DNA from 2 places in the Frigoribacterium sp. AC759 genome. Region 2 is predicted to be linked to the other one. Evidence: predicted binding sites of a transcription regulator. Region 2 holds the regulator's gene; the other holds the start of a gene.
What was found. Region 2 encodes LexA, which represses DNA repair genes until DNA is damaged. Its sites were predicted from a motif close to TCGAACANNTGTTCGA; they were not measured.

Region 1: the regulator LexA is predicted to act here: its motif matches at 5,560-5,575, upstream of ACZ6JE_RS13325 (DUF6504 family protein).

What each region holds. Positions count from the first base shown of each region.
Region 1 is NZ_CEEDMT010000027.1:8,474-20,543, forward strand. It holds gene ACZ6JE_RS13305 (FUSC family protein) at 1-923, shown strand, start outside; gene ACZ6JE_RS13310 (glucose-6-phosphate dehydrogenase) at 1,127-2,491, shown strand; gene ACZ6JE_RS13315 (glycoside hydrolase family 15 protein) at 2,586-4,373, opposite strand; gene pnuC (nicotinamide riboside transporter PnuC) at 4,395-5,084, opposite strand; gene ACZ6JE_RS13325 (DUF6504 family protein) at 5,208-5,534, opposite strand; gene ACZ6JE_RS13330 (App1 family protein) at 5,642-6,685, opposite strand; gene ACZ6JE_RS13335 (SOS response-associated peptidase) at 6,703-7,425, opposite strand; gene ACZ6JE_RS13340 (TetR/AcrR family transcriptional regulator) at 7,573-8,220, shown strand; gene ACZ6JE_RS13345 (DedA family protein) at 8,282-8,941, opposite strand; gene ACZ6JE_RS13350 (cytochrome ubiquinol oxidase subunit I) at 9,028-10,440, shown strand; gene cydB (cytochrome d ubiquinol oxidase subunit II) at 10,440-11,441, shown strand; gene cydD (thiol reductant ABC exporter subunit CydD) at 11,452-12,070, shown strand, end outside.
Region 2 is NZ_CEEDMT010000001.1:592,100-604,169, forward strand. It holds gene miaB (tRNA (N6-isopentenyl adenosine(37)-C2)-methylthiotransferase MiaB) at 1-198, shown strand, start outside; gene miaA (tRNA (adenosine(37)-N6)-dimethylallyltransferase MiaA) at 219-1,130, shown strand; gene dapF (diaminopimelate epimerase) at 1,127-2,005, shown strand; gene ACZ6JE_RS02740 (class I SAM-dependent methyltransferase) at 2,033-2,641, opposite strand; gene hflX (GTPase HflX) at 2,725-4,269, shown strand; gene lexA (transcriptional repressor LexA) at 4,340-5,029, opposite strand; gene ACZ6JE_RS02755 (LysM peptidoglycan-binding domain-containing protein) at 5,280-5,666, shown strand; gene ACZ6JE_RS02760 (histidinol-phosphate transaminase) at 5,775-6,860, shown strand; gene hisB (imidazoleglycerol-phosphate dehydratase HisB) at 6,857-7,471, shown strand; gene hisH (imidazole glycerol phosphate synthase subunit HisH) at 7,468-8,103, shown strand; gene priA (bifunctional 1-(5-phosphoribosyl)-5-((5-phosphoribosylamino)methylideneamino)imidazole-4-carboxamide isomerase/phosphoribosylanthranilate isomerase PriA) at 8,183-8,929, shown strand; gene ACZ6JE_RS02780 (SseB family protein) at 8,929-9,693, shown strand; gene ACZ6JE_RS02785 (DUF1844 domain-containing protein) at 9,755-10,123, opposite strand; gene infC (translation initiation factor IF-3) at 10,349-11,023, shown strand; gene rpmI (50S ribosomal protein L35) at 11,027-11,221, shown strand; gene rplT (50S ribosomal protein L20) at 11,252-11,638, shown strand; gene ACZ6JE_RS02805 (TrmH family RNA methyltransferase) at 11,735-12,070, shown strand, end outside.

The sequences.
Region 1 (12,070 bases), on a different contig from region 2:
TCGGAGGATCCGACACCGAGTCGTACGGCATCGGCTACATCGTCCAGCTCGGCGTCGGCGTCGTCGTGGGCGTCGTCGTCAACTTCGTGATCGTGCCGCCTCTGAACACCTCGCGCGCCGAGACGCGGCTCCGGCGGGTCCGGCAGGCGCTCGCCGACCGGGCCGACGAGATCGCCGGCGTCTTCGAGACGCCCTGGCCCCTCGAGGACGACGACTGGGAGGAGCGCGTCGGCGAGCTGCCCGCGACCCTCCACAGCGTGCGCTCGTCGGTGCAGTACGCCGACGAGTCGCGGCGGATGAATCCCCGGTGGCTGCTGCGTCGACGCGATCTCGGCCACGAGTACGCCGAACTGGCCGCGTTCGAGCGGGTCTCGTTCCATCTGCAGGACATCGCCGAGGTCTCCGGGGTCCTCGGCAGGCGCATCGGCCGCCAGATCGGCATGCCCGACTCGCTCGCCCCGGCCGTGGCGCACACCCTGCACGGGGTCGCCGAGGTGATCAGGCGCCACGACTCCGACGCCGACGTGTTCGTCGAGGCGCGCCGTCGCATCGCCGACCTCTGGGAGGCGATCGACGCCCACCGCGACCGCCCCACCACCGACACCAGCGGCGGGGTGTCGATCGCCGTCTCGCTCGGTCGCATCGTCGCCGCGCTCGACCCCGACGACGGCACCGCGCCCCGGCCCTCCGAGACGGACGCGGGGACGGCGGACGCCGGGACCGACACCGAGGAGGCGCACCCCGGATCCGACGGAGCCGACGGAGACGAGACGACCGGCGCCGACGACACCGCCACCGCCGACGACTCCGCGGATGCCGACGACGCCCCGGACGCCGACGGCACCACGGGCGACGACGGCACGGCCAGGGCCACGGAGGACGACGAGGCGCCCCGCGACACCGTCCGACGCGACGCCGACTGACGGGGTGCGACGCCCGCCGCCCAAGAGCAGTACGGTTGACCGGGCACCGACGCCGAGACGCGACCCGTGCCCTGACCGGCCGGGGCGGTCGACGGGAATGCCCGTCCGCCCTGTGCGTTGACACTCGTGGCCTGAGCACCCCACCCGCCGCCAGATCGACAAGCGACGATCCGTTCGCCGCCCTCATCCATGAAAGCCGCACAGTGACAGACACCACCACCCTCATCATCCTCGGAGCCAGCGGAGACCTCACCGAGCGTCTGCTGCTCCCCGGCCTCGCCAGCCTGCTGAAGAGCGACCGCGGAGTCGACGTGCAGCTGATCGGCACCGGCCGCAGCGAGCGCAGCGCCGACGAGTGGGACGACGTCGTCAAGACGGCGTTCAACGGCGACGCCGGCAGCGACCTCGCCAAGAAGACCCTCGCGTCGAGCCGCTACATCCAGGGCGACCCCACCACGGTCGAGCACCTGAAGGCGCTGTTCGAGGCCAGCGAGGGCACGCCCGTCATGTACTTCGCCCTCCCGCCGGCGATCAGCACGAAGGTCATCCAGTCGCTGGCCGAGATCGACCTCCCCGAGGGTCTCCGCCTCGCCCTCGAGAAGCCCTTCGGCTCCGACGAGCAGAGCGCTCGCGAGCTGAACGCCGAGCTGTTGAAGATCGTCCCCGAAGAGCGCATCCACCGCACCGACCACTTCCTCGGTCGTGCGACCGTGCTCAACATGATCGGCCTCCGCTTCGCGAACCGCCTGTTCGAGCCGGTCTGGAACAGCGAGAACATCGAGAAGGTCGAGATCTTCTACGACGAGGTGCTCGGTCTCGAAGGCCGCGCCCAGTACTACGACAAGGCCGGCGCCCTGATCGACATGATCCAGAGCCACCTCCTCCAGGTGCTCGCGGTCATCGCGATGGACGCCCCGTCGTCGATCGACTCGGTCGAGCTGCGCAGCGAGATCGCGCGCGTGCTGCGTGCCACCTGGGTCAAGGGCGGCGACCCCGTCGCGTCGAGCCGTCGCGCCCAGTACTCCGCCGGCACCATCGACGGCAAGGACGTCCCCGCCTACGCCGACGAGGACGGCGTCGACGACGAGCGTCAGACCGAGACCCTGGCCGAGGTCGAGTTCGAGGTCAAGACGCGCCGTTGGGCCGGCGTGCCGTTCATCCTCCGTTCGGGCAAGGGCATGACGAAGATCCGCAAAGAGGTCCTCATCACCTTCAAGCCCGTGCCGGCGCTGCCCGAGGGGCTCAACGGCTCCTCGACGCCCGACACGCTGCGCATCGAGATCAGCCCCGAGACGATGGAGCTCGGCGTCACGACCAACGGCTCCGGCAACCCCTTCGACCTCGAGAAGTCGACCATGTCGGTGACCCTCGGCAAGCCCGAGCTCACCCCCTACGGCGAGGTGCTCAGCGGCATCTTCCACGACGACCCGACGCTCTCGATCCGCGGCGACGTGGCCGAGCGCTGCTGGGCCATCGTCGCTCCCGTGATCGACGCGTGGCAGGCCGGCCAGGTGCCGCTCGACACGTACGCGGCCGGCTCGACCGGTCCGGCGGACTGGCCCGCCTGATCCACCGGCCCACCTGAACCACGGCAGCACCCCGACGGCCGTCCCGCTCGCATCGAGCAGGGCGGCCGTCGTCCGTTCCGCCGACCGGGGGAGCCTAGGAGGCGCGGGTCGCCTGCGCGCGCCCGATCGCGTCCGCCGCACGGACCAGCGCCAGGTGCGACAGCGCCTGAGGCGTGTTGCCGACGTGTCGCCCCGTCGCGACCTCGATCTCCTCCGACAGCATGCCGACGTCGTTGCAGTAGCCGACCAGGCGATCCATCAGGGTGACGGCGTCGTCCACCCGCCCCGAGGCCGCGTACTGCTCGGCGAGCCAGAACGAGCAGGTCAGGAAGGGGTTCTCGTCGCCCGCCAGCCCATCGACGCCGCTCTCGGTGCGGTAGCGCAGCAGCAGTCCGTCGTGCAGCAGGTCGTGCTCGATCGCGGCGACGGTGCCGAGCATGCGGGGGTCGTCGGCGGCGACGAAGCCGACCTGGGCGAGCTGCAGCAGCGAGGCGTCCACCTCGGTGGTGTCGTAGTGCTGCGTGTAGGAGTTCCGTTCGGCGTTCCAGCCGTCGCGTTCGACCTCGGCCCGCACCTCGTCTCGGAGCTCGCGCCAGCGGTCGACCGGGCCGTCGAGGCCGAACTGCTCGACGCCCGCGATGGCGCGATCGAGCGCGGCCCAGATCATGACCCGCGAGTGGGTGAAGTGCTGCAGCTCGCCGCGGATCTCCCAGATGCCGCTGTCGGGCCGGGTGCGATTGTCGTCGACGTACTGCATCAGGGCCCGCTGCAACGGCCACGAGTACTCGGTCTCGTCGACGCCGAGCTGGCGGGCCTCGTGCAGGGCGATCATGACCTCGCCGAAGATGTCGCCCTGGTACTGCTTGTAGGCGGCGTTCCCGACCCGCACCGGAGCGGCGCCCCCGTAGCCGGGCAGGTGGTCGATCTCGCTCTCGTGCAGGTGGCGCTCGCCGGCGAGGCCGTACATGATCTGCACGTCGGCCGGGTCTCCGGCGATCGCCCTCAGCAGCCAGCCGCGCCAGCGATCGGCCTCCTCGACGTAGCCGTGCAGGATCAGCGCCTGCAGCGTCATCGACGCGTCGCGGAGCCAGACGTAGCGGTAGTCCCAGTTGCGCGAGCCCCCGAACTGCTCAGGCAGGCTGGTCGTCGCGGCGGCGACGATGCCCCCGGTGTCTTCGTGCGTCAGCGCTCGGAGGATCAGCAGCGAACGGCGGACCTCGCGTTCGTAGGCCGGGGGAGTCGTGCACCGTGCGGCCCAGGCCTGCCACCAGCCGACCGTGTCGTCGATGGCCGCGTCGATGTCCACCGCCGCGGGTGGCTGCCGGTGCGAGGGGTACCAGGTGAGGGAGAGGTCGACGACCTCGCCGGCCGCGACGTCGAACTCGGTCGCATGGGTGTGGTCGGTGGCGGTCAGGCGCGGCCCTCGGACGACGACGGCGTCGGGGCCGGCCGTCGCGACGAGTGCGGTGTCGTCGCCGTCGGTCACCTGCCGCACCCAGGGCATGGCGCTGCCGTAGCCGAAGCGGATGGCCAGATCGACGTGCAGGGTCACGGTGCCCGAGACCCCCGTCACCCGGCGCACGACATCGGCGCGGCGGTCGCCGTAGGGCATCAGATCGGTGACCTCGACGACGCCCGTGGCGGTCTGCCACCGCGTCACGAGCACGAACGTGTCGTCGATGTAGCGACGGGTCGCGGTGGCGTCGGCGTCGGTCGGGGCGATCAGCCACCGCCCGGCGTCGTGGTCGCCGAGCAGGGCGCCGAAGGTCGAGGCGGAGTCGAAGCGGGGCAGGCACAGCCAGTCGATGCTGCCGTCGGTGCCGACGAGGCATCCGGTGTGCAGATCACCGATCAGGGCGTAGTTCTCGATGGGCAGGGGCATGCGGCCATCCAAGCAGTCCGGTCAGCGACCCCGCTGGAGGGTGGGGTCGGGCCAGCGTGTCTCGATCTGAGGCTTCTGCCGGCGGGTGCGCGCCCAGACGACGAAGCCCATCAGGGTGAACGCGCCGTAGAAGACGTACATGAACGCCGAGGCGTAGTAGCCGGCGCTGAACAGCAGCGGTGTGCCCACGAGGTCGACGGCGACCCAGATCAGCCAGAACTCGACCCAGCCCTTGGCCATGCCGTACGTCGCCAGTAGCGAGCCCATGAAGATCCAGGCGTCGGCCCAGACGGGCTCGTACGAGCCCAGGGCGCCGAAGATCGGGGTGAGCACGGCCGTGCCGCCGAAGAGCGCCACGACGAGCAGGACGCGGTTGCGCCAGCCGGCCCACCGCGGCTCGACCGCAGCGCCGGCCCCGGTCTCGCTCTGCCGCCAGCGGCGCCACCCGTAGATCGAGACCACGATGAACATCACCTGACGCCCGGCCTGGCCGAGCAGATTGACCGGGTTCGGCGTGTCGAAGACCGCGCCGAGGAACACCGTGAAGAGCAGGGCGTTGCCGACGATGCCGATCGGCCAGGCCCAGACCTTCCGGCGCATGCCGCCGAGGGCGCTGAGCAGACCGAAGACGTTGCCGACGATCTCTCGCCAGAGGATGGTCTGATCGCCCAGCACGAGCTGAGCGTCGAAGAGCCACCGGATCACCTGCACGTCGTCCTCCTGGTCGTGGCGACGACGGTCTCCGTGATCTGCCACGGCGCTCGAGTCGCCGAGGTCGGAACGAGCGGGGTGCGTCGTTCATTCCCGAGTGCCGGCATTCCTGGTGCCGGCCGATCAGGCGAACAGCTGCTGCTCGACGCGGTCGTCGAAGACGCCGAGCAGCAGCCATGAGCCCAGCGCGGGGTCGAGGGCGAGGTCGAAGGTGCCGTCGATCCGATGGGCGCCGTCGGTCAGCGGCAGGGCGTCGACCCGCCAGACCGGCAGCTCGAGCAGATCGACCGCCCCGCCCCGAGGCGCCCGGGCAGCCGACCGCCACCACTCTCGGCGGGTGATCCACCGCTCGGGCGGGCTGACCACGCCGTACACGACGCCCCGCCACACGAATCGCAGCGGCGCCCCGTCGTCGGTCGTCTCGACCGGTACCTTCTCGTCGACCTTCATGTCGTCTCGCCCCGCTCGTCGTCGTTCGAATGTGTGTTCGAACGAAGTGTACGGTCGGCCGCCGACATCCGACCCGCGAGAGGGAGGATCGAGAGGCTGCTACGCCATCACTCGACGACGCCGGCGTCGGCGAGCTGATCCCAGAGGCCCGCGCCGTCGGGGGCGGACACCCAGGGGGTGTCGCTGCCCTGGGCGTGCTCGGAGCGCGTCGACCGGCCACCCGCGAGGACGGCCTCGCTGGGCGACAGCTGGCGGATCGCCACGGCGGCGACCGAGTCGGGGTGCTCGTGCAGGAACCGCCCGTAGAGCTCTTCGTCGTGCTGGCCGTCGTCGCCCACCAGCAGCCAGCGCATGTGCGGGAACTCCTTCGCCAGCCGGTCGAGCGACGCGTGCTTGTGCTCGCGTCCGCTGCGGAAGAAGCGGTCGTGCGTCGGGCCCCAGTCGGTCAGCAGCAGCGGACCGCTCGGGTAGAGGTTGCGCGAGAGGAACCGCGAGAGGGTGGGGGCGACGTTCCAGGCGCCGGTCGAGAGGTAGATCACCGGGCAGCCGCCAGCCGTGCGCTGCAGTCGCTCGTAGAGCACCGACATGCCGGGCACGGGGCGTCTGGCGTGCTCGTTCAGGACGAACGTGTTCCAGGCGGCCAGGAAGGGCCGGGGCAGCGATGTCACCATGACCGTGTCGTCGATGTCCGACACGACGCCGAACCGCACGTCGGGGTCGATCACGTAGACCGGGGCGTCGACGGGCAGCGAGCCCTCGCAGCTGACGGTGGCGACGTGCCAGCCCGGTTCGAGGTCGACCTCGACCCGTACGTCGAGCACGCCGCCGCGGTCGGTCGTCAGGTGGTGCGTGCGCCCGCCGAGCACGACGTCGACCCTGGCCTTCTCGACAGGCACGCTGGTGAAGCTGCGCCAACCGCGCACGTTCGCCCGGTCGATCCCCTCGAGGGTTCCCTTGCGGGTCAGCAGCACCCGCGACAGCACGCGGGCCCAGCCGGACGAGCCGTAGCCCGTGTAAGGGACGACTGTCGGGAGGAGGCCCCGCTTGCGGGCGCGCTTCTCGCGGAACCGGTGGACCGAGTTCTCGATGCGGGCGGCGCGGTGCAGCAGCGGCTCGACTCCGGCCGGTGCCGGTCTACGGGTGTCGGGCATGCGCCCATCCTGTCACGTCAGACCGGTTCGACGAGGGCGGGGGAGTCGGACGACACCGAGCCGACCTCGGACGAGACCTCGTGGAACGACATGCGGTCCGCGATCTCGGGTGCGAGCCCCGCGACCCCCTGCACGAGATCGTCGTCGCCCTCGGTCTCTGGATCGAGCCAGTCGTCCATCACGTCGGCCCCCACGAAGACCGGCATCCGGTCGTGCAGGGTCTCGAGCGGCCCCGAGGAGGCGCGGGTCAGGATCGTCGTCGACAGCAGCCACCGGGACGGTGCGTCCGGTGCCGCCCGCGGGTCGCGCCACCACTCGTACAGCGCGGCGAAGAGCATGACCTCGTCGTCGGGGAGGCGCACCAGATGGGGGTGCTTGACGCCCGCGGGGTCGGTCGTCCATTCGTAGTAGCCGGTGGCCGGCACCAGCCCGCGGCGGGCCGCCACCGCGTCGCGGAACATCGGCTTCTCGGCCGCCGTCTCCGATCGGGCGTTGAACACCGGGGCGCCCTCGGGTCCGTTCGACCCGCCGGGCACGAGTCCCCATCGGGCCGCCGCGAGCCGCCGCACAGGCGGGCCGCCGGCGTCGGCGCCGCGGGGGGCGGCGTCGACCAGCAGATTCACCGGGCGGGTCGGAGCGATATTCCAGGAAGGATCTGGGAGAGTGTCTCCTGATACATCAACGTCGAACAGGGCCACCAGGTCGCTCGAGGCGCGAGCCATCACGAATCGTCCGCACATGCGTCCATTCTCCCGGCTCGCACCGACATCGGCCGCCACCGACGGGCGGAACGGTGCACGAGGTCGGTGCGCACCGCGCCCGCGGCGCCCTCGATCGACGTCCAGCACCATGTCGCGACGACGTCGCGAATCGCAGAAGGAGAACCGTTGCTCGCCACCGAGGTCACAGAAGCACTGCCCGGGGGATCATCACTGCTCAGGAACGAGCCGGTCCAGGCCCGGAGCTCCGCGCGCCTCACGGGGCTGCTCGACGCCGCGGCGTCGATCATCGACGAGATCGGTTACGAGCGCCTGACCACCGCCATGGTCGCCGAGCGCGCGGGCGCCTCGATCGGCACCGTCTACCGGTACTTCCCCGACCGCATCGCCGTGGTCGACGCCCTCGCACTCCGCTGCATCCAGCGCCTCACGGCGACGGTCGCCGAGCGGGTGGCCGACCCCGACATCGTCGACTGGCGTCGTGCCATCGAGGCGCTCATCGACGCCAAGGCCGAGATGTACCGCGACGAGCCCGGGTTCCGCGCCATCAGGTTCGGCGACGCTCCCGACCTCGGCGCGCCGCACGAGGCGCCCGCGGGCAGCCCTCTGGCCGATCGAATCACGAGTCTGCTGGTCGACCGCTTCGGGGTCGTCCGCGACGCCGAGACCGAGCTGGCGGTCGAGGTCGTCGTCGAGATCGGCAACTCCCTCCTCGCCCGGGCGTTCGTGTCCGGCGGCGACGGCGACCCGCGCTTCATCGACGAGTGCCGACGCGTCGTCGTGGCCTACCTCGAGCCGGTGCTCGCCGTCCGCTGATCCGAGCGGTCACCCTGATCGGTCGCTCCGGGCGCTGACTCCGGGCGCTCGCCGCGGGCGGTCATTCCGAGGGGGCGTCGTCGGGGGCGGACATGTGCCGCTCCTCCCGAGCGTGCACGATCCTCTTGACGACGACCACGACCACGCCGAAGACGACGATCACCGCGACGAAGAGGTAGCCGGCCCAGTGCAGCCGGTCGGCGATCTCCCGGTAGCCGCCCGCGGCGGCGGCACCGACCGAGACGTACGCCGTCGACCACAGGATGCACGCCGGGGCCGTCCAGGCCAGGAACGTCCGGTAGCGCATCGGGCTCATCCCGACCGTCAGCGGGATGAGCGAATGCAGCACCGGTAAGAAGCGCGAGACGAACACGGCGACCCCGCCGCGACGCGCCAGGTAGTTCTCGGCCCGGACCCAGTTGCGCTCGCCGAGGCGCCGCCCGACCGCACTGCGGCGGATCGCGGGGCCGAAGCGCCGACCCAGCGCGAACCCCACGCTCTCGCCGATCAGAGCCCCGGTCACGAGCGCCAGCACCAGCGCGACGAACTCGAACGGCGTCGCGACCGCCGTGGCCGACACGATCGCCACGGTGTCGCCCGGCACGACGAGTCCGAGCAGCACCGAGGTCTCGAGCACCATGGCGAGACCGGCGAGGAGGGTCCGCAGCACCGGATCGACCGATTGGACGAGGTCGAGGAGGGTGCCGAGGAGGTCGTTCACGAGCTCGATCCTATTCACAGCCGTTCGGCAGCGACCAGAACCGCTAAGCGACACCTGTTGTGTAATTGGGGACGCATACTGTCTCTGTGAACGACCTCCTCGACCCGCTCCTCCTCTCGCGGTGGCAGTTCGGTCTGACGACGATCTACCACTTCCTCTTCGTGCCCCTGACGATCGGCATGGCCTTCACGGTCGCGGTCTTCCAGACGGCATGGGTGCGCACCGGGAAGCTGCACTATCTGCAGCTCACCCGGTTCTTCGGCAAGATCTTCCTGATCAACTTCGCCATGGGCGTCGTGACCGGAATCGTGCAGGAGTTCCAGTTCGGCATGAACTGGTCCGACTACTCGAGGTTCGTCGGCGACGTCTTCGGGGCGCCGCTCGCCCTCGAGGGTCTGCTCGCGTTCTTCCTCGAGGCGACCTTCATCGGCATCTGGATCTTCGGCTGGGACAAGGTCCCGAAGAAGCTGCACCTGGCGAGCATCTGGGGTGCCACCGTCGGCAGCATCCTGTCGGCCTACTTCATCATCGCCGCAAACGCGTTCATGCAGAACCCCGTCGGTTACGCGATCAACGAGGAGAAGGGCCGGGCCGAGCTCACCAGCCTCTGGGAGGTCCTCACCAACAAGGTCGCCCTCGCCGCGTTCCCCCACACGATCTTCGCCTGCTTCATGGTGTCGGCCGCGGTCATCGTCGCGGTGGCCGCCTGGCACCTCTCGCGCAACCAGAACCTCGAGACCATGCGGCCCGCGCTGCGCTTCGGTCTCTGGACGATGGTCGCCGCCGGCGCCCTCACCGTCCTCACCGGTGACCAGCTCGGCCTCGCCATGGTCGAGACCCAGCCGATGAAGATGGCGGCCGCCGAGGCGCTCTACAAGACCTCGACCGGTGCCGACGCCTCGTTCTCGATCTTCACCCTCGGCACGCCCGACGGGGTGCACGAGCTGTTCAGCATCCGGGTCCCGTACCTCCTGAGCTTCCTGTCGACGCACACGTTCGACGGCACGGTCGAGGGCATCAACGACCTGCAGGCGCAGTACGTGCAGCTCTACGGCCCCGGCGACTACACGCCGATCATCTGGGTGACCTACTGGTCGTTCCGCTGGATGATGGGCCTCGGCATGGTCGCCATCCTCATCTCCCTCGTCGGCCTCTGGGTGACCCGCAAGGGCCGCCTCCCGGTCAGCCGCTGGGTGTGGCGCGCGGCCGTCTGGTCGTACCCCCTCCCGTTGATGGCGATGATCGTCGGCTGGGTCTTCACCGAGATGGGACGACAGCCCTGGCTGGTCTTCGGGCTGCTGAAGACCGAGGACGGCGTCTCGCCCAACGTGACCGGTCTGACCGTGCTCATCTCGCTGATCGCGTTCACGCTCATCTACGGCAGCCTCGCGGTCGTCGAGTTCCGACTGATCGTCAAGGCCGCCCAGAAGGGGCCGGGCGAGGCGCCCGTGCCCGACCCCGAATCCGGCGAGATCCGCCACGAAGCGACGGTGTACTGATGGACCTCCCCACCCTCTGGTTCCTGCTGCTCGCGTTCTTCTTCGTCGGCTACTTCGTGCTCGACGGCTTCGACTTCGGCGTGGGCATGTCGTTGCCGTTCCTCGGCAGGGACGACACCGACCGTCGGGTGCTGATCAACACGATCGGCCCCGTCTGGGATCTGAACGAGACCTGGGTCATCGTGGCCGGCGCGTTCATGTTCGCGGCGTTCCCCGAGTGGTACGCGACCCTGTTCAGCGGCTTCTACCTGCTCCTGCTGCTGATCCTGCTGGCGCTCATCGCCCGCGGCGTCTCGTTCGAGTACCGCCACCAGCGCCCCGAGGCCGCCTGGAAGCGCCGCTTCGACCTGATGATCACCGTCGGCTCGGCCGTGCCCGCCTTCGTCTGGGGACTCGTCTTCGCCAACGTCGTCCGCGGGGTGCCGCTCGACGAGGGGTTCAACTACACGGGCGGCCTGACCGATCTGCTCAACCCCTACGCCCTGCTCGGCGGCCTCACGACCCTCCTGCTCTTCTTCACCCACGGCGTCGTCTTCGTCTCGCTGAAGACCGAGGGCGAGATCCGCGAGCGGGCACGGCGACTCGCGGTGCGGGCCGGGCTGGTCACGATCGTCGTCGCCGCGTCGTTCCTGGTGATCACGACGCTGATGCACGGCACGATCGCGTCGGCCGTGCTCTCCGCGGCGGCCGCGGTGACCCTCATCGCCTCGTTCGCCGCCAACCTCCGGGGGCGCGAGGGGCGGGCGTTCGCCCTGATGGCCGTGACCATCGCCTTCGCCGTGGCGAGCCTGTTCGCCGCCCTGTTCCCCGCCGTCATGCCGGCCAGCAACGACCCCGCGAACAGCCTCACCATCGCGAACGCGGCGAGCTCCGACTACACCCTCACCGTGATGAGCTGGGTCGCCCTCGTCTTCGTGCCGCTCATCCTCGGCTACCAGGGGTTCACGTACTGGATCTTCCGCAAGAGGATCAGCCGCGCGACGATCCCGGCCGCCTCGTGAGCCCACGACCGTGAAGCCGCTCGACCCGCGCCTCCTCGGCTACGCCGCCGCCGCCCGCACGTTCCTCGTGATCGGGGCGGTGCTCGGGGTCGTGCAGACGGCGTGCGTCATCGCGGTCGCCTGGTCCGCCTCCCGCTCGGTGGTCGCCGTCGTCGACGGCCGCGGCGCACCCGCCCTCACCGAGGCGCTCGTCGGGCTGGCGATCGCCGTGATCGCCCGCTCGCTCGTCTCGTGGGCGCTCGAGGCCGTCGCCGCGCGGACGGCCGCCGTGGTCAAGAGCCAACTGCGCCGCCGCGTCGTCCGAGCCGTCACCGACCGGGGCCACGAGTGGCTCGCACGCCGGAACTCGGCCCGGCTCGCCACCCTGATCGGCCCGGGCCTCGACGCCCTCGACGACTACTTCGCCAAGTACCTGCCGCAGCTGATCCTCACGGCGCTCAGCACCCCGCTCATCGTCGCCGTGATGGGTGCGAACGACTGGCTCTCCGCGCTCATCGTCGTCCTGACCCTGCCGCTGATCCCCGTGTTCATGGTGCTCATCGGCTGGACCACCCGCACCGCCCAGGCCCGGCAGTGGGATCGGCTCGCCGGTCTCGCCTCGTCGTTCCTGGACGCGGTGAACGGCCTGT
Region 2 (12,070 bases):
TCGATCGGCTCCGTCTTCGACGTGCGACGCACGCGGGCAGGCGACGCCTACGACCGCGCCCAGGCCGACTCGTGCGGGGTGCCGGCGTCCGCGACCGGCTCGACCGGCGCCTCCGGGGCACCGAGGGTGTCGTTGGGTCTGCCGACCCTGCGCGTGTCGACGACGCCCATCTACGACGCCGCCGACGGTCTCCGCTGAGTCCGCGGGGTCGACGAGAGATGCTGATCGCCCTGGTCGGTGCCACGGGCACCGGCAAGTCCGCGCTGTCCCTCGACCTGGCCGAGCGGCTCCGGTCGAGCGGTCGCCCGGCGGAGATCGTCAACGCCGACGCGATGCAGCTCTACCGGGGCATGGACATCGGAACCGCGAAGCTGTCGGTCTCCGAGAGGCGCGGCATACCGCACCACCTCCTGGACGAGCTCGATGTGACCGACGAGGCGAGCGTCGAGTGGTACCAGCGGCGCGCCCGGACGGTCATCGACGAGGTCCAGGGGCGGGGTGCGGTGGCGGTGCTCGTGGGCGGCTCGGGGCTCTACGTGTCGAGTGTGCTGTTCGACCTCCGGTTCCCGGGCACCGACCCGGCCATCCGTGCGCGCTACGAGGCCGTCGGCGAGGCCCAGGGGCCGGGTGCGCTCTTCCGCCTGCTGCGCGACCGGGATCCGCTGGCCGCCCAGAAGATCGGCTCGACGAACATCCGCCGTCTCGTCCGTGCCCTCGAGGTCGGCGAGCTGACCGGCGAGCCGTTCTCGGCCCGCCTGCCCGACGAGGCGGCCCGCTGGCGCCCCTCGGCCATCGTCGGCGTGCACGACGATCGAGAGGCCCTCGTCGAGCGACTCGACGCCCGGGTCGAGCGGATGTGGGGCGACGGCCTCGTCGACGAGGTCCGCGGTCTCCTCGCGCACGGTCTCGAGCGCGGCGTCACGGCGAGTCGAGCGATCGGCTACGCGCAGGCGGCCGCCCAGCTGCGCGGCGAACTGACGGAGTCCGACGCCATCGAGACCAGTGCGGCTCTGACCCGCCGCTACGCGCGTCGTCAGGTGAGCTGGTTCCGTCGATACGCCGACGTCCGCTGGGTGCGGTCCGGCGACCCCGGGGGCGTCGAGGCGGCCCTCGATACACTCGACGCGTGACCACCACTCTCCAGTTCACCAAGGGCCAGGGCACGGGCAACGACTTCGTGCTGTTCTCCGACCCCGACGGCGAGTTCCCCCTCGACCCCGTGGCGATCCGGGCGTTGACCGATCGCCACTTCGGCGTGGGCGGCGATGGCGTGATCCGTGCGGTCCGGTCCGAGCACCTCCCCGACGGCCGGAACGCCCTGGCCGAAGACCCGGCCGCCGAGTGGTTCATGGATTACCACAACGCCGACGGCAGTGCGGCCGAGATGTGCGGCAACGGCATCCGGGTCTTCGTCCGCTACCTGACCGACCGCGGCCTCGCGACGCTCGAGCCGGGCGGCACCCTGGCGATCGGCACGCGGGCGGGGGTGCGCCACGTCCAGCGCAGTATGACGGGCTTCCAGGTCGATCTCGGCCTCTGGTCGCTCTCCGACGAGTCGCCGACGGTGCGGGCTCGAGAGCTGCATGCGGCCCGCCCCGGTCTGTCGCTGTCCGTCGGCAATCCGCACGTCGTCGTCGCGCTGGCGACCGACGACGAGCTCGACGCGCTCGACCTCTCGTACCTCCCCGTCCTCGACCCCGCACCCGTCGAGGGCGCGAACGTCGAGTTCGTCGTCCCGGCCGACCCCCTGGTGGTCGACGGCATCGGCCACATCCGCATGCGCGTGCACGAGCGGGGCAGCGGCGAGACCCTCTCGTGCGGCACGGGAGCGGCGGCGGCGGCCCTCGCGACGCGGCACTGGGCCGGTGCCGGGGCGCCCGATCAGTGGCGCGTCGAGGTCCCGGGTGGCACGGTCGGCGTCCTGGTCGTGCCGACGGACGACGGCGAGCACGTCTCGCTCAGCGGTCCGGCCGATCTGGTCTTCAACGGGGCGCTCGAGATCTGACCGCCGTCGTCGGGCCTGCCTCGCTGATCAGCGACGGTGGGCCGTCAAGACGCGGTAGCCCTTGCTGGTGGAGGCGCGGGTCACGTCGACGACGTCGCCCAGCTCGGAGTTCATCCACTTCTGCAGCGAGTCCGCGCCGAGGTTCTTCTGGACGACGAGCCACGCGTCCGACCCGACCTCCAGTCGGGGGAGCCACTTGGTCAAGAGCCCGTGCAGCTCGTTCTTGCCGACGCGGATGGGCGGGTTCGACCAGATCGTCGAGAACCGCAGGTCGGCGGGAACATCGTCGGGCTCGACGGCGTTGACGTTCTCGAGGCCTGCGGCCCGGGCGTTCTCGCGCACGAGCTCCAGCACCCTCTTGTTCACGTCGACGGCCCAGACCGTCGCGTCGGGTGACGACAACGCGAGGCTCAGGGTGATGGGCCCCCATCCGCATCCGACATCGAGCAGATGACCCGAGGTCGGCGGCGTGGGCACGTCGGCCAGGAGGACGGCCGTCCCGGCGTCCACCCGATCGGGGCTGAAGACGCCCGCGGCCGTGGTGAGTTCGAGTTCGCGGCCCGCGAGGGTCACCGAGATGGTCCGGCGCCGCATCAGGCTCTCCGGTTCCGAAGAGAAGTAGTGCTCGCTCGCCATGGCCCACAACCTATCGACAATCCCCACGGGCGGCCGAATCGGCTCCCCGCTCACCGCCTGACGAAAGGGCTAGTATCACTCCGATGACAGACCTCCCCACGAACCCGCTCGATGCCGAGCGTTCCGAGCAGGGTGACGACGTCGTCGCCCGCGTGCTCGACCGTGCGGCGTCCCGGGCTTCCGCCTACACCGTCTTCTCGCCTGCGCAGGCGATCCAGACCCGCTCTCTGCACGACACCGGCTCGGACGGCGACCAGTTCGACCGCGACGATCGCCAGGCGCTCCGTCGTGTGGCGGGGCTCTCGACCGAGCTCCAGGATGTCACCGAGGTCGAGTACCGCCAGCTCCGGCTCGAGAACGTCGTCCTGATCGGCGTCTACTCGCAGGGTTCGCTCTCCGACGCCGAGAACTCCCTCCGCGAGCTGTCGGCCCTGGCCGAGACGGCCGGCGCCGTCGTCCTCGACGGGCTGCTGCAGCGTCGGCCCAACCCCGACCCGAGCACGTACCTCGGCAGCGGCAAGGCCGAAGAGCTGCGGATGACCGTCGCGGCTCTCGGCGCCGACACGGTGATCGCCGACACGGAGCTCGCGCCAAGCCAGCGTCGTGCCCTCGAAGACGTGGTCAAGGTCAAGGTCATCGACCGCACGGCCGTCATCCTCGACATCTTCAGTCAGCACGCCAAGAGCCGGGAGGGCAAGGCGCAGGTCGAACTGGCGCAGCTCGAGTACCTGCTGCCCCGACTGCGCGGCTGGGGCGACTCGATGTCGCGGCAGGCCGGTGGCCAGGTAGGAGGCGCGGGTGCCGGAATGGGCAGCCGCGGCCCCGGAGAGACCAAGATCGAGCTCGATCGGCGACGGATCCACACGCGCATGGCGCGCCTCCGTCGGCAGATCAAGGAGATGAAGCCCGCGCGCGACGCCAAGCGGGCCAATCGCGACCGCAACGAGGTGCCCTCGGTCGCGATCGCCGGCTACACCAACGCGGGCAAGTCGAGCCTGCTCAACAGGCTGACGAGTGCGGGCGTGCTCGTCGAGAACGCCCTCTTCGCGACCCTCGACGCGACGGTGCGCAAGAGCTCGACGACGGACGGCCGGCCGTTCACGTACGCCGACACGGTGGGTTTCGTCCGAAACCTGCCGCATCAGCTGGTCGAAGCCTTCCGCTCCACCCTCGAGGAGGTCGCGGCGTCGGACGTCATCGTCCACGTCGTCGACGGCTCGCACCCCGATCCGGCGGCGCAGCTCGCGACGGTCCGCGAGGTCGTCAGCGAGGTCGACGGGGGCGACATCACCGAGATCGTGGTGTTCAACAAGAGCGACCTGGTCGACCCCGACCAGCGACTCGTGCTCCAGGGCCTCGTCCCGACCGCGGTCTTCGTCTCCGCCCGGACGGGCGAGGGCATCGACGAGCTCCTCGAGCGCATCGCCTCGACCCTTCCGACCCCTGACGTCGAACTCGAGCTGCTCGTACCGTACGACAGGGGCGACGTCGTCTCTCATCTCCACGACTCGGGTCGTGTCGTCGAGACGGCGTACGAGGAGGCCGGCACGCGCGTGCACGCCCGGGTCTACCCGAGCGACGTGGCGTGGTTGTCGCCGTTTGTCGACCGCGAGGCCGTCTCGAGCTGAGCCGACCGAGTCGACCACGACGAAGCCCCCCGCCGAATGGCGGGGGGCTTCGTCGTTCGTCGAGTCGGGGTCACACCGACCGGAGCACGGCCACGACCTTGCCGACGATCTGAGCGTGGTCGCCGACGATCGGCTCGAACGCGCTGTTGCGGGGCAGCAGCCAGGTGTGGCCGTCACGCTGACGGAAGACCTTGACCGTCGCCTCGTCGTCGAGCATGGCGGCCACGATGTCGCCGTTCTCCGCCGAGTTCTGCTGCCGGACGACGACCCAGTCGCCGTCGCAGATGGCGGCGTCGATCATCGAGTCGCCGACGACCCGCAGCATGAAGAGGTCGCCCTTGCCGACGAGCTGGCGGGGGAGGGGCATCACGTCCTCGACCTGCTGCTCGGCCGTGATCGGGATGCCGGCGGCGATGCGCCCCACCATCGGGACGTGCGCGGTGTCGCCGTCGTCGCTCGTCGTGAGGATGCTCGTCACGGGTGCGAGGGCGGGCGCCTCGGTCGAGAGGACCTCGAGGGCGCGGGGCCGGTTCGGATCGCGTCGGATGCGACCCGCGAGCTCGAGCTGGTTCAACTGGTGGGTCACGCTCGACAGCGACTTCAGACCGACGGCGTCGCCGATCTCCCGCATGCTCGGCGGGTATCCGCGCTGTCCGATGCTCTGCTGGATGGCCGTCAGGATCGACGTCTGCTTGGCCGTCAGCTCCTTGCGCGTGACCGAGCCCGTCTCGGTCGACCGGGTGCGCTGCGCGTCGCTCATGTGTCTCCTGCCGTGGATGTCGGTGGTCGCTGTTCTACTCGGACCACCGATCGAAACCGTATCCGATGCGGCGTCTTCGGCGAAACACATGTTCGAGTGTGTCGCCGATCCACGTCGAGAAAATCGAACATCGGGGTTGAAATCGACTTTGATCGAAGATATGTTCGGAACACGTCTTCGTGCCCGGTGTTCCCGGCCGATCGCCGGGCACGAACACGGACGTCTCCTCTAGCGGTGAAAGGACCACCTCATGAGCGCCATCACGACCACCACTGCCACTCCCACCCCCACCGACGACGCCGTCGCCTCCTTCTCTTCGCCCCCGCGCGTCCGGCTGCGCATCACCCGGCGGGGGCGTCGTGTCGTCAGCACCGCCGTCGGTCTGCTCGTCGCCGGTGTCGTCGGCGGCGTGCTCCTCGCCGGGCCCGGTGCAGTCGCGTCGGACACCGCCGGTGCGGCGTCGTTCGACTACGTCACGGTCGACGGGGGAGACACCCTGTGGCAGGTCGCGTCCGAGATCGCACCCACCAAAGACCCCCGCGACGTCATCAGCGACATCGTGCAGTTGAACAACCTCAGCAGCACCGAGGTCGCGGCGGGGCAGTCGCTCGCCGTCCCCGCTCAGTACGCCGACTGACGGGCCGTCCATCGGGCTCCGTCTGAAGAGACCTCGAGGGGTCGCGACCGCTGCCAGCCGAGGGTCGACGATTCGGGACTCCGTCCGGTGGAGACCTACCATGGAGCGGTGTCCTTCAGTCTCGACGACCTCCCCATCCGTGACGACCTCCGTGGCCTGACGCCGTACGGCGCACCGCAGACCAGGGTGCCGGTCGCTCTCAACGTCAACGAGAACACGCATCCGATTCCCGAGAACGTCGCACGCGACATCGTCGCATCGATCGCGCAGGCCGTCCTCGAGGTGAACCGGTATCCCGACCGCGAGTTCACGCAGTTGCGGGACTCCCTGGCCGACTACCTGGGTCACGGCCTCACCCGAGACAACATCTGGGCGGCGAACGGCTCGAACGAGGTCATCCAGCAGATCCTCCAGGCCTTCGGCGGCCCCGGGCGGAGCGTCCTCGGCTTCCCTCCGACGTACTCGATGCACTCGATCATCGCGGCGGGCACCGGGAGCACCTGGGTCGAGGGTGCGCGAGACGTCGACTTCACCATCAGTCCCGAGACGGCGGTCGCCGAGATTCGTCGCACCGAACCGGACATCGTGTTCTTCTGCGGTCCGAACAACCCGACGGGCACGCCCCTCGACCTCGCCACGGTCGAGGCCGCCTACGACGCGACCGACGGAATCGTCTTCGTCGACGAGGCGTACGCGGAGTTCATGCCCGTCGGCCAGCCCACCGCTCTGACCCTGCTCGAAGGCCGGCCGCGTCTCATCGTCTCCCGCACCATGAGCAAGGCCTTCGCCTTCGCCGGGGCGCGAGTCGGATACCTCGCCGCCCACCCGGCCGTGACCGACGCGCTCCGTCTGGTGCGCCTCCCTTATCACCTGTCGTCGTTGACCCAGGCCGCCGCGATCGCCGCGCTCTCCCACGCCGACGAGATGCTCGCCATGGTCGGCGAGATCGCCACCCAACGCGACCGGATCGTCCGGGTGCTGACCGAGCTCGGCTACGAGCCCTGGCCGACCTGGTCGAACTTCGTGCTGTTCGGCGGGGTCGACGATCCGGCCGACGTGTTCGAGCGTCTGCTCGCCCGGGGCATCATCGTGCGGAACCTCGGCATCCCCCACCACCTCCGGGTCAGTGCGGGCACCGAGGCCGAGACCACGGCGTTCCTCGAGGCGCTGCGCGACATTAGGCTCTCCTCGTGACCGAACAGACCCCTACCCGCGTGGCCTCCCTCGAGCGTGAGACGAGCGAGTCGCGCATCGCGCTGTCGCTCGACCTCGACGGCACCGGCTCGTCGAGCATCGACTCGTCCGTCCCGTTCTTCGACCACCTGCTGACGGCGCTGTCGAAGCACTCGCTGATCGATCTGCGGGTGGCGGCGACGGGTGACACGCACATCGACGCGCACCACACGGTCGAAGACATCGGCATCGCCTTCGGCACCGCGCTCCGTCAGGCGCTCGGCGACAAGTCGGGTATTGCACGGTACGGCGACGCCCTGGTGCCGCTCGACGAGGCCCTGGTGCAGGCGGTCGTCGACATCTCCGGTCGCCCGTACCTCGTGCACGGCGGCGAGCCGGAGGGCTTCGAGCTGCACCTGATCGGCGGCCACTTCACGGGGTCCCTGGTGCGCCACGTGTTCGAGGCGATCGCCTTCCACGCCGGCATCACGGTACACATCCGCGTGCTCGGCGGGCGCGACCCGCATCACATCGCCGAGGCCGAGTTCAAGGCCTTCGCGCGAGCCCTCCGCCAGGCCGTGCAGCCCGACCCGCGGGTGGTCGGCATCCCCTCCACGAAGGGCGCGCTGTGACGGTCCGTCCCTCCGTCGTGGTCCTCGACTACGGCAGCGGCAACGTCCACTCGGCGGTCAAGGCCCTCGAGCTCGCCGGGGCCGACGTCGAGCTGACGGCCGATCGCGCCCGGGTGCAGGCGGCCGACGGCCTCTTCGTGCCGGGCGTCGGGGCCTTCGGCGCCGTTATGAGCGCGCTCGAGTCCGTCCGCGGCGGCGAGCTCATCGATCGCCGTCTGGCCGGCGGGCGACCCGTGATGGGCATCTGCGTCGGCATGCAGGTCTTCTTCGAGGGCGGTGTCGAGCGCGGTGCGACGGCGGGCGGGCTGGGTGAATGGCCCGGTGTCGTCGACGAGCTGAAGGCCGACGTGCTGCCTCACATGGGCTGGAACACCGTCGACGTCCCCGAGGGCAGCACGCTGTTCGACGGCGTCGCCGACGAGCGCTTCTACTTCGTCCACTCGTTCGCGGCCCAGTCGTGGACCCTCGACGTGATCCCGCCGTTCCCGCAGCCGCACGTCACGTGGGCCGACCACGGCGGCCGTTTCGTCGCCGCCGTCGAGAACGGACCGCTCTGGGCCACGCAGTTCCACCCCGAGAAGTCGGGGCGGCCGGGCATCCGGCTGCTCTCGAACTGGCTCGGCACACTCTGACCCTCCCGAACCCGACTCCGGTCCCGCGCTCAGCGGGGCCCCGACGCGATCCGCGCGGCGCCGCCGCGAGAGAGACGACATGAGCGACTTCTGCACGACTCCGAGCCTGACCCTGTTCCCGGCCGTCGACGTCTCCGGGGGGCAGGCCGTCCGTCTGACCCAGGGGGAGGCCGGCAGCGAGACCGGATACGGCGACCCCGTCGCGGCGGCCGACGACTGGAAGAACCAGGGCGCCGAGTGGCTGCACCTGGTCGACCTCGACGCGGCCTTCGGGCGGGGCGACAACCGGTCGGTCATCAAGAAGGTCATCAAGCAGGTCAAGGGCATCAACGTGGAGCTGAGCGGTGGCATCCGCGACGACCGCTCCCTCGAAGACGCCCTCGGCACGGGCGTCAAGCGGATCAACCTCGGTACGGCGGCCCTCGAGAACCCCGAGTGGGCGGCGCATGTCATCGCCGAGTACGGCGAGGCCGTCGCGGTCGGGCTCGACGTGCGCGGCACGACGCTGGCCGCCCGTGGCTGGACGGAGGAGGGCGGCGACCTCTGGACGGTCCTCGCCCGTCTCGAGGAGGCCGGATGCGCCCGCTACGTCGTGACCGACGTCACCAAGGACGGCACCCTCCAGGGGCCGAACGTCGATCTGCTGCGTCAGGTGATGGATCGCACCGATCGCCCGGTGATCGCATCGGGCGGCATCTCGAGCCTCGACGACCTCGTCGCGCTGCGCGAGCTGGTCCCGCAGGGGCTCGAAGGCGCGATCGTCGGCAAGGCGCTCTACTCGGGCGCCTTCACGCTGGCCGCGGCCCTCGACGTCGCCTCCGACTGATGTCGACGCCCGGCTCGGACAGCGCCGGTCGACCCTGGGAGGGTCGCACCTTCGATCATCACGACACGGCGTTCGCCGGTGACGACGGCTCGGCCGACCCGCGCCTCCTCGAGGCTCTCAAGCGGTTCCACCTCGGCGAGGTCGGTGAAGACACCGTCGTCGACGCGCTGCGACCCGCGCGGCTGCTCGTCCCCCTCGTGGCGGTCGCGGGCGATGAGGACCTCGACGAGCAGGGGCGACGGGTCGACAAGACTCAAGAGCTGTCCATCGTGACGGTGGCGGGCCCCGACGGGCGCGACGTGCTGCCCGCCTTCACCTCGGTGGCGGCGCTGTCCGTCTGGAGCGCCACGGCGCGTCCCGTGCCGGCCGACGCCCGGCGGATCGCCCTGGCGGCGGCGTCCGAGTCGACCGACCGGCTCGTGCTCGACCCGGGGTCGCCCACGGCGTTCGCCCTGCGCCGACCGGCCCTGTGGGCGGTCGCGCAAGACCTGCCGTGGCTGCCGAGTCACGCCGACGAGACCGTGCTGCGGGCCTTCCTCGACGCGGGGGCGGACGAGGAGGCGCTGGCCGGCCTGGTCATCGCCCCCGGCTACGAGGGCGCCCGGCTGGGCGGCCCCGAGATCGTCGTGCAGCTGGGCGTCCGTGCCGGGCTCGACCGCGAGGCGCTCACGGCTCTGCTCGGTCGACTGCAGACGGCCTGGGCCGCCGACCCGACCATCGCCGACCGGGTCGACAGCATGGCCGTCAAGGTCGTCTCCGTCTGACGGACCGCGGCTGCAGGCCCCGCCGCGGTCCGACCGGCGGGAAGGCGGCCGGAGGCGCGGTCTAGTTGACCGGCCCCGTGAACTTCTCGCCGGGCCCCTGGCCGATGGGGTCGGGGAACGCCGACGCCTCGCGGAAGGCCAGCTGCAGCGACCGCAGCCCGTCGCGGAGGGCGCGGGCGTGCTGATCGCCGATCTCGGGTGCGCTGGCCGTGATCAGACCGGCCAGAGAGGTGATGAGCTTGCGGGCCTCGTCGAGGTCGGTCTGGGCGCGCGGGTCGTCGGCGAGCCCGACCTTCACGGCGGCCGCGCTCATCAGGTGCACGGCGACGGTGTTGATCACCTCCACGGCGTTCACGTCGGCGATGTCGCGTGCCTCGTCGCCGGGGGCGGAGAAGGCGAAGTCGGGGGAGTGCTCGGGGGTGTGGCTCACGTGAAGATCCTCTGCTAAGCTCGTCGAGGCTCCGAAGCATCTGCTTCGGTGCGAAAGTGGAGATTCTCCCACCCGCGCTTGACCGTTCGATTAGGTTACCGGGTTGTTGGTACCCCGCCGATCCTCCCCGAGGGTCGGCAGCCAGGGTGCAGCGATGTTCCGTCGCACCATCCGAGCACGACGTTCGGATGGCGCAGCGCGTCGCGAAACTCCTCTTTCCCTGCCGTGACCACCGGTCCGGCGGGTGACGAAGCAACGACAGAGGAGTTCCGCATCAGCGATCCCCGTACGAACGACCGTATCCGCGTCCCCGAGGTCCGCCTCGTCGGACCTGCCGGAGAACAGGTCGGTGTCGTCCCCATCGCCATGGCCCTGCGTCTCGCAGCAGAGGCCGAACTCGACCTGGTCGAGGTGGCCCCCAACTCGAAGCCTCCCGTGGCCAAGATCATGGATCACGGAAAGTTCAAGTACGAGGCTGCGCAGAAGGCGAAGGAGGCTCGTCGCAACCAGGCGAACACCATCCTCAAAGAGGTGCGTTTCCGTCTGAAGATCGACAAGCACGACTACGAGACCAAGCGCAAGCGCGCCGAGGGCTTCCTCCAGGGCGGCGACAAGGTCAAGGCCATGATCCTGTTCCGCGGTCGCGAGCAGTCGCGTCCCGACCAGGGCGTCCGTCTCCTCCAGCGCTTCGCCGAAGACGTCTCCGAGTGGGGCAGCGTCGAGTCGACCCCCACCATCGACGGCCGCAACATGGTCATGGTGATCGGGCCGCACAAGAACAAGTCCGAGGCCAAGGCCGAGGCAGAAGCTCGCAAGGTGGCCAACAAGGCGCCGAAGCACCCGACGTCCGACGAGGTTCCGGCCGACGCACCGGCGGAACCGACAGAAGAAAGTAAGTAAGACATGCCCAAGCAGAAGACCCACTCCGGCGCCAAGAAGCGCTTCAAGGTCACCGGTTCCGGCAAGATCATGAAGCAGCAGGCCGGCATGCGACACAACCTCGAGGTGAAGAGCGCCAAGCGCAAGGCTCGCCTGAACCAGGACCAGGTGCTCGCCCCCGCCGACGCCAAGGTCGCCAAGAAGCTTCTCGGTCACTGACCGCTGACACGAACGTAGAGGAACAAGAAAATGGCAAGAGTCAAGAGAGCGGTCAACGCCGCCAAGAAGCGTCGTGTGATCCTCGAGCGTGCCGAGGGTTACCGCGGTCAGCGTTCGCGCCTGTACCGCAAGGCCAAAGAGCAGGTCACCCACTCGCTCGTCTACTCGTACCGCGACCGTCGCGCCCGCAAGGGTGAGTTCCGCCGTCTGTGGATCCAGCGCATCAACGCCGCGTCGCGTCAGAACGGCCTGACCTACAACCGCCTCATCCAGGGTCTGTCCCTGGCCGGCGTCGAGGTCGACCGCCGCATCCTGGCCGAGCTGGCCGTCAACGAGCCCGCCACCTTCGCCGGCCTCGTCGCCACCGCGAAGGCCGCGCTGCCCGCCGACACCTCGGCTCCCAAGGCTGCCGCGTAGTCACCAGCGCCACTGCACCACCCCGGCCCGGACGGTCTCACCGTCCGGGCCGTCGTGCGTCCCGGCTCCCGAGGCCGGGTGAGGCATAGTGGGGGAGTGAGCACCTCCCTCCTCGACAATCCCCGATCGCCCCGCGTCCGCGCCGTGGCGAAGCTGGCCAAGCGCGACGCGCGCACCGACACCGGGTCGTTCCTGCTCGAGGGCCCCCAGTCGGTGTCCGAGGCCCTCGCGTTCCGGCCCGAACTGCTCGTCGATCTCTTCGCGACGCCGACGGCGCTCGAGCGTCATCCGCAGGTGGGTGCGGCCGCCCGCGAGGCCGAGCTCGAGATCGAGTTCGTCAGCGAGGCGGTCATCGCCGCGATGTCCGACACGGTGACCCCTCAGGGCATCATCGCCGTCTGCCGCCAGTTCCCGACCGCCGTCAAAGACGTC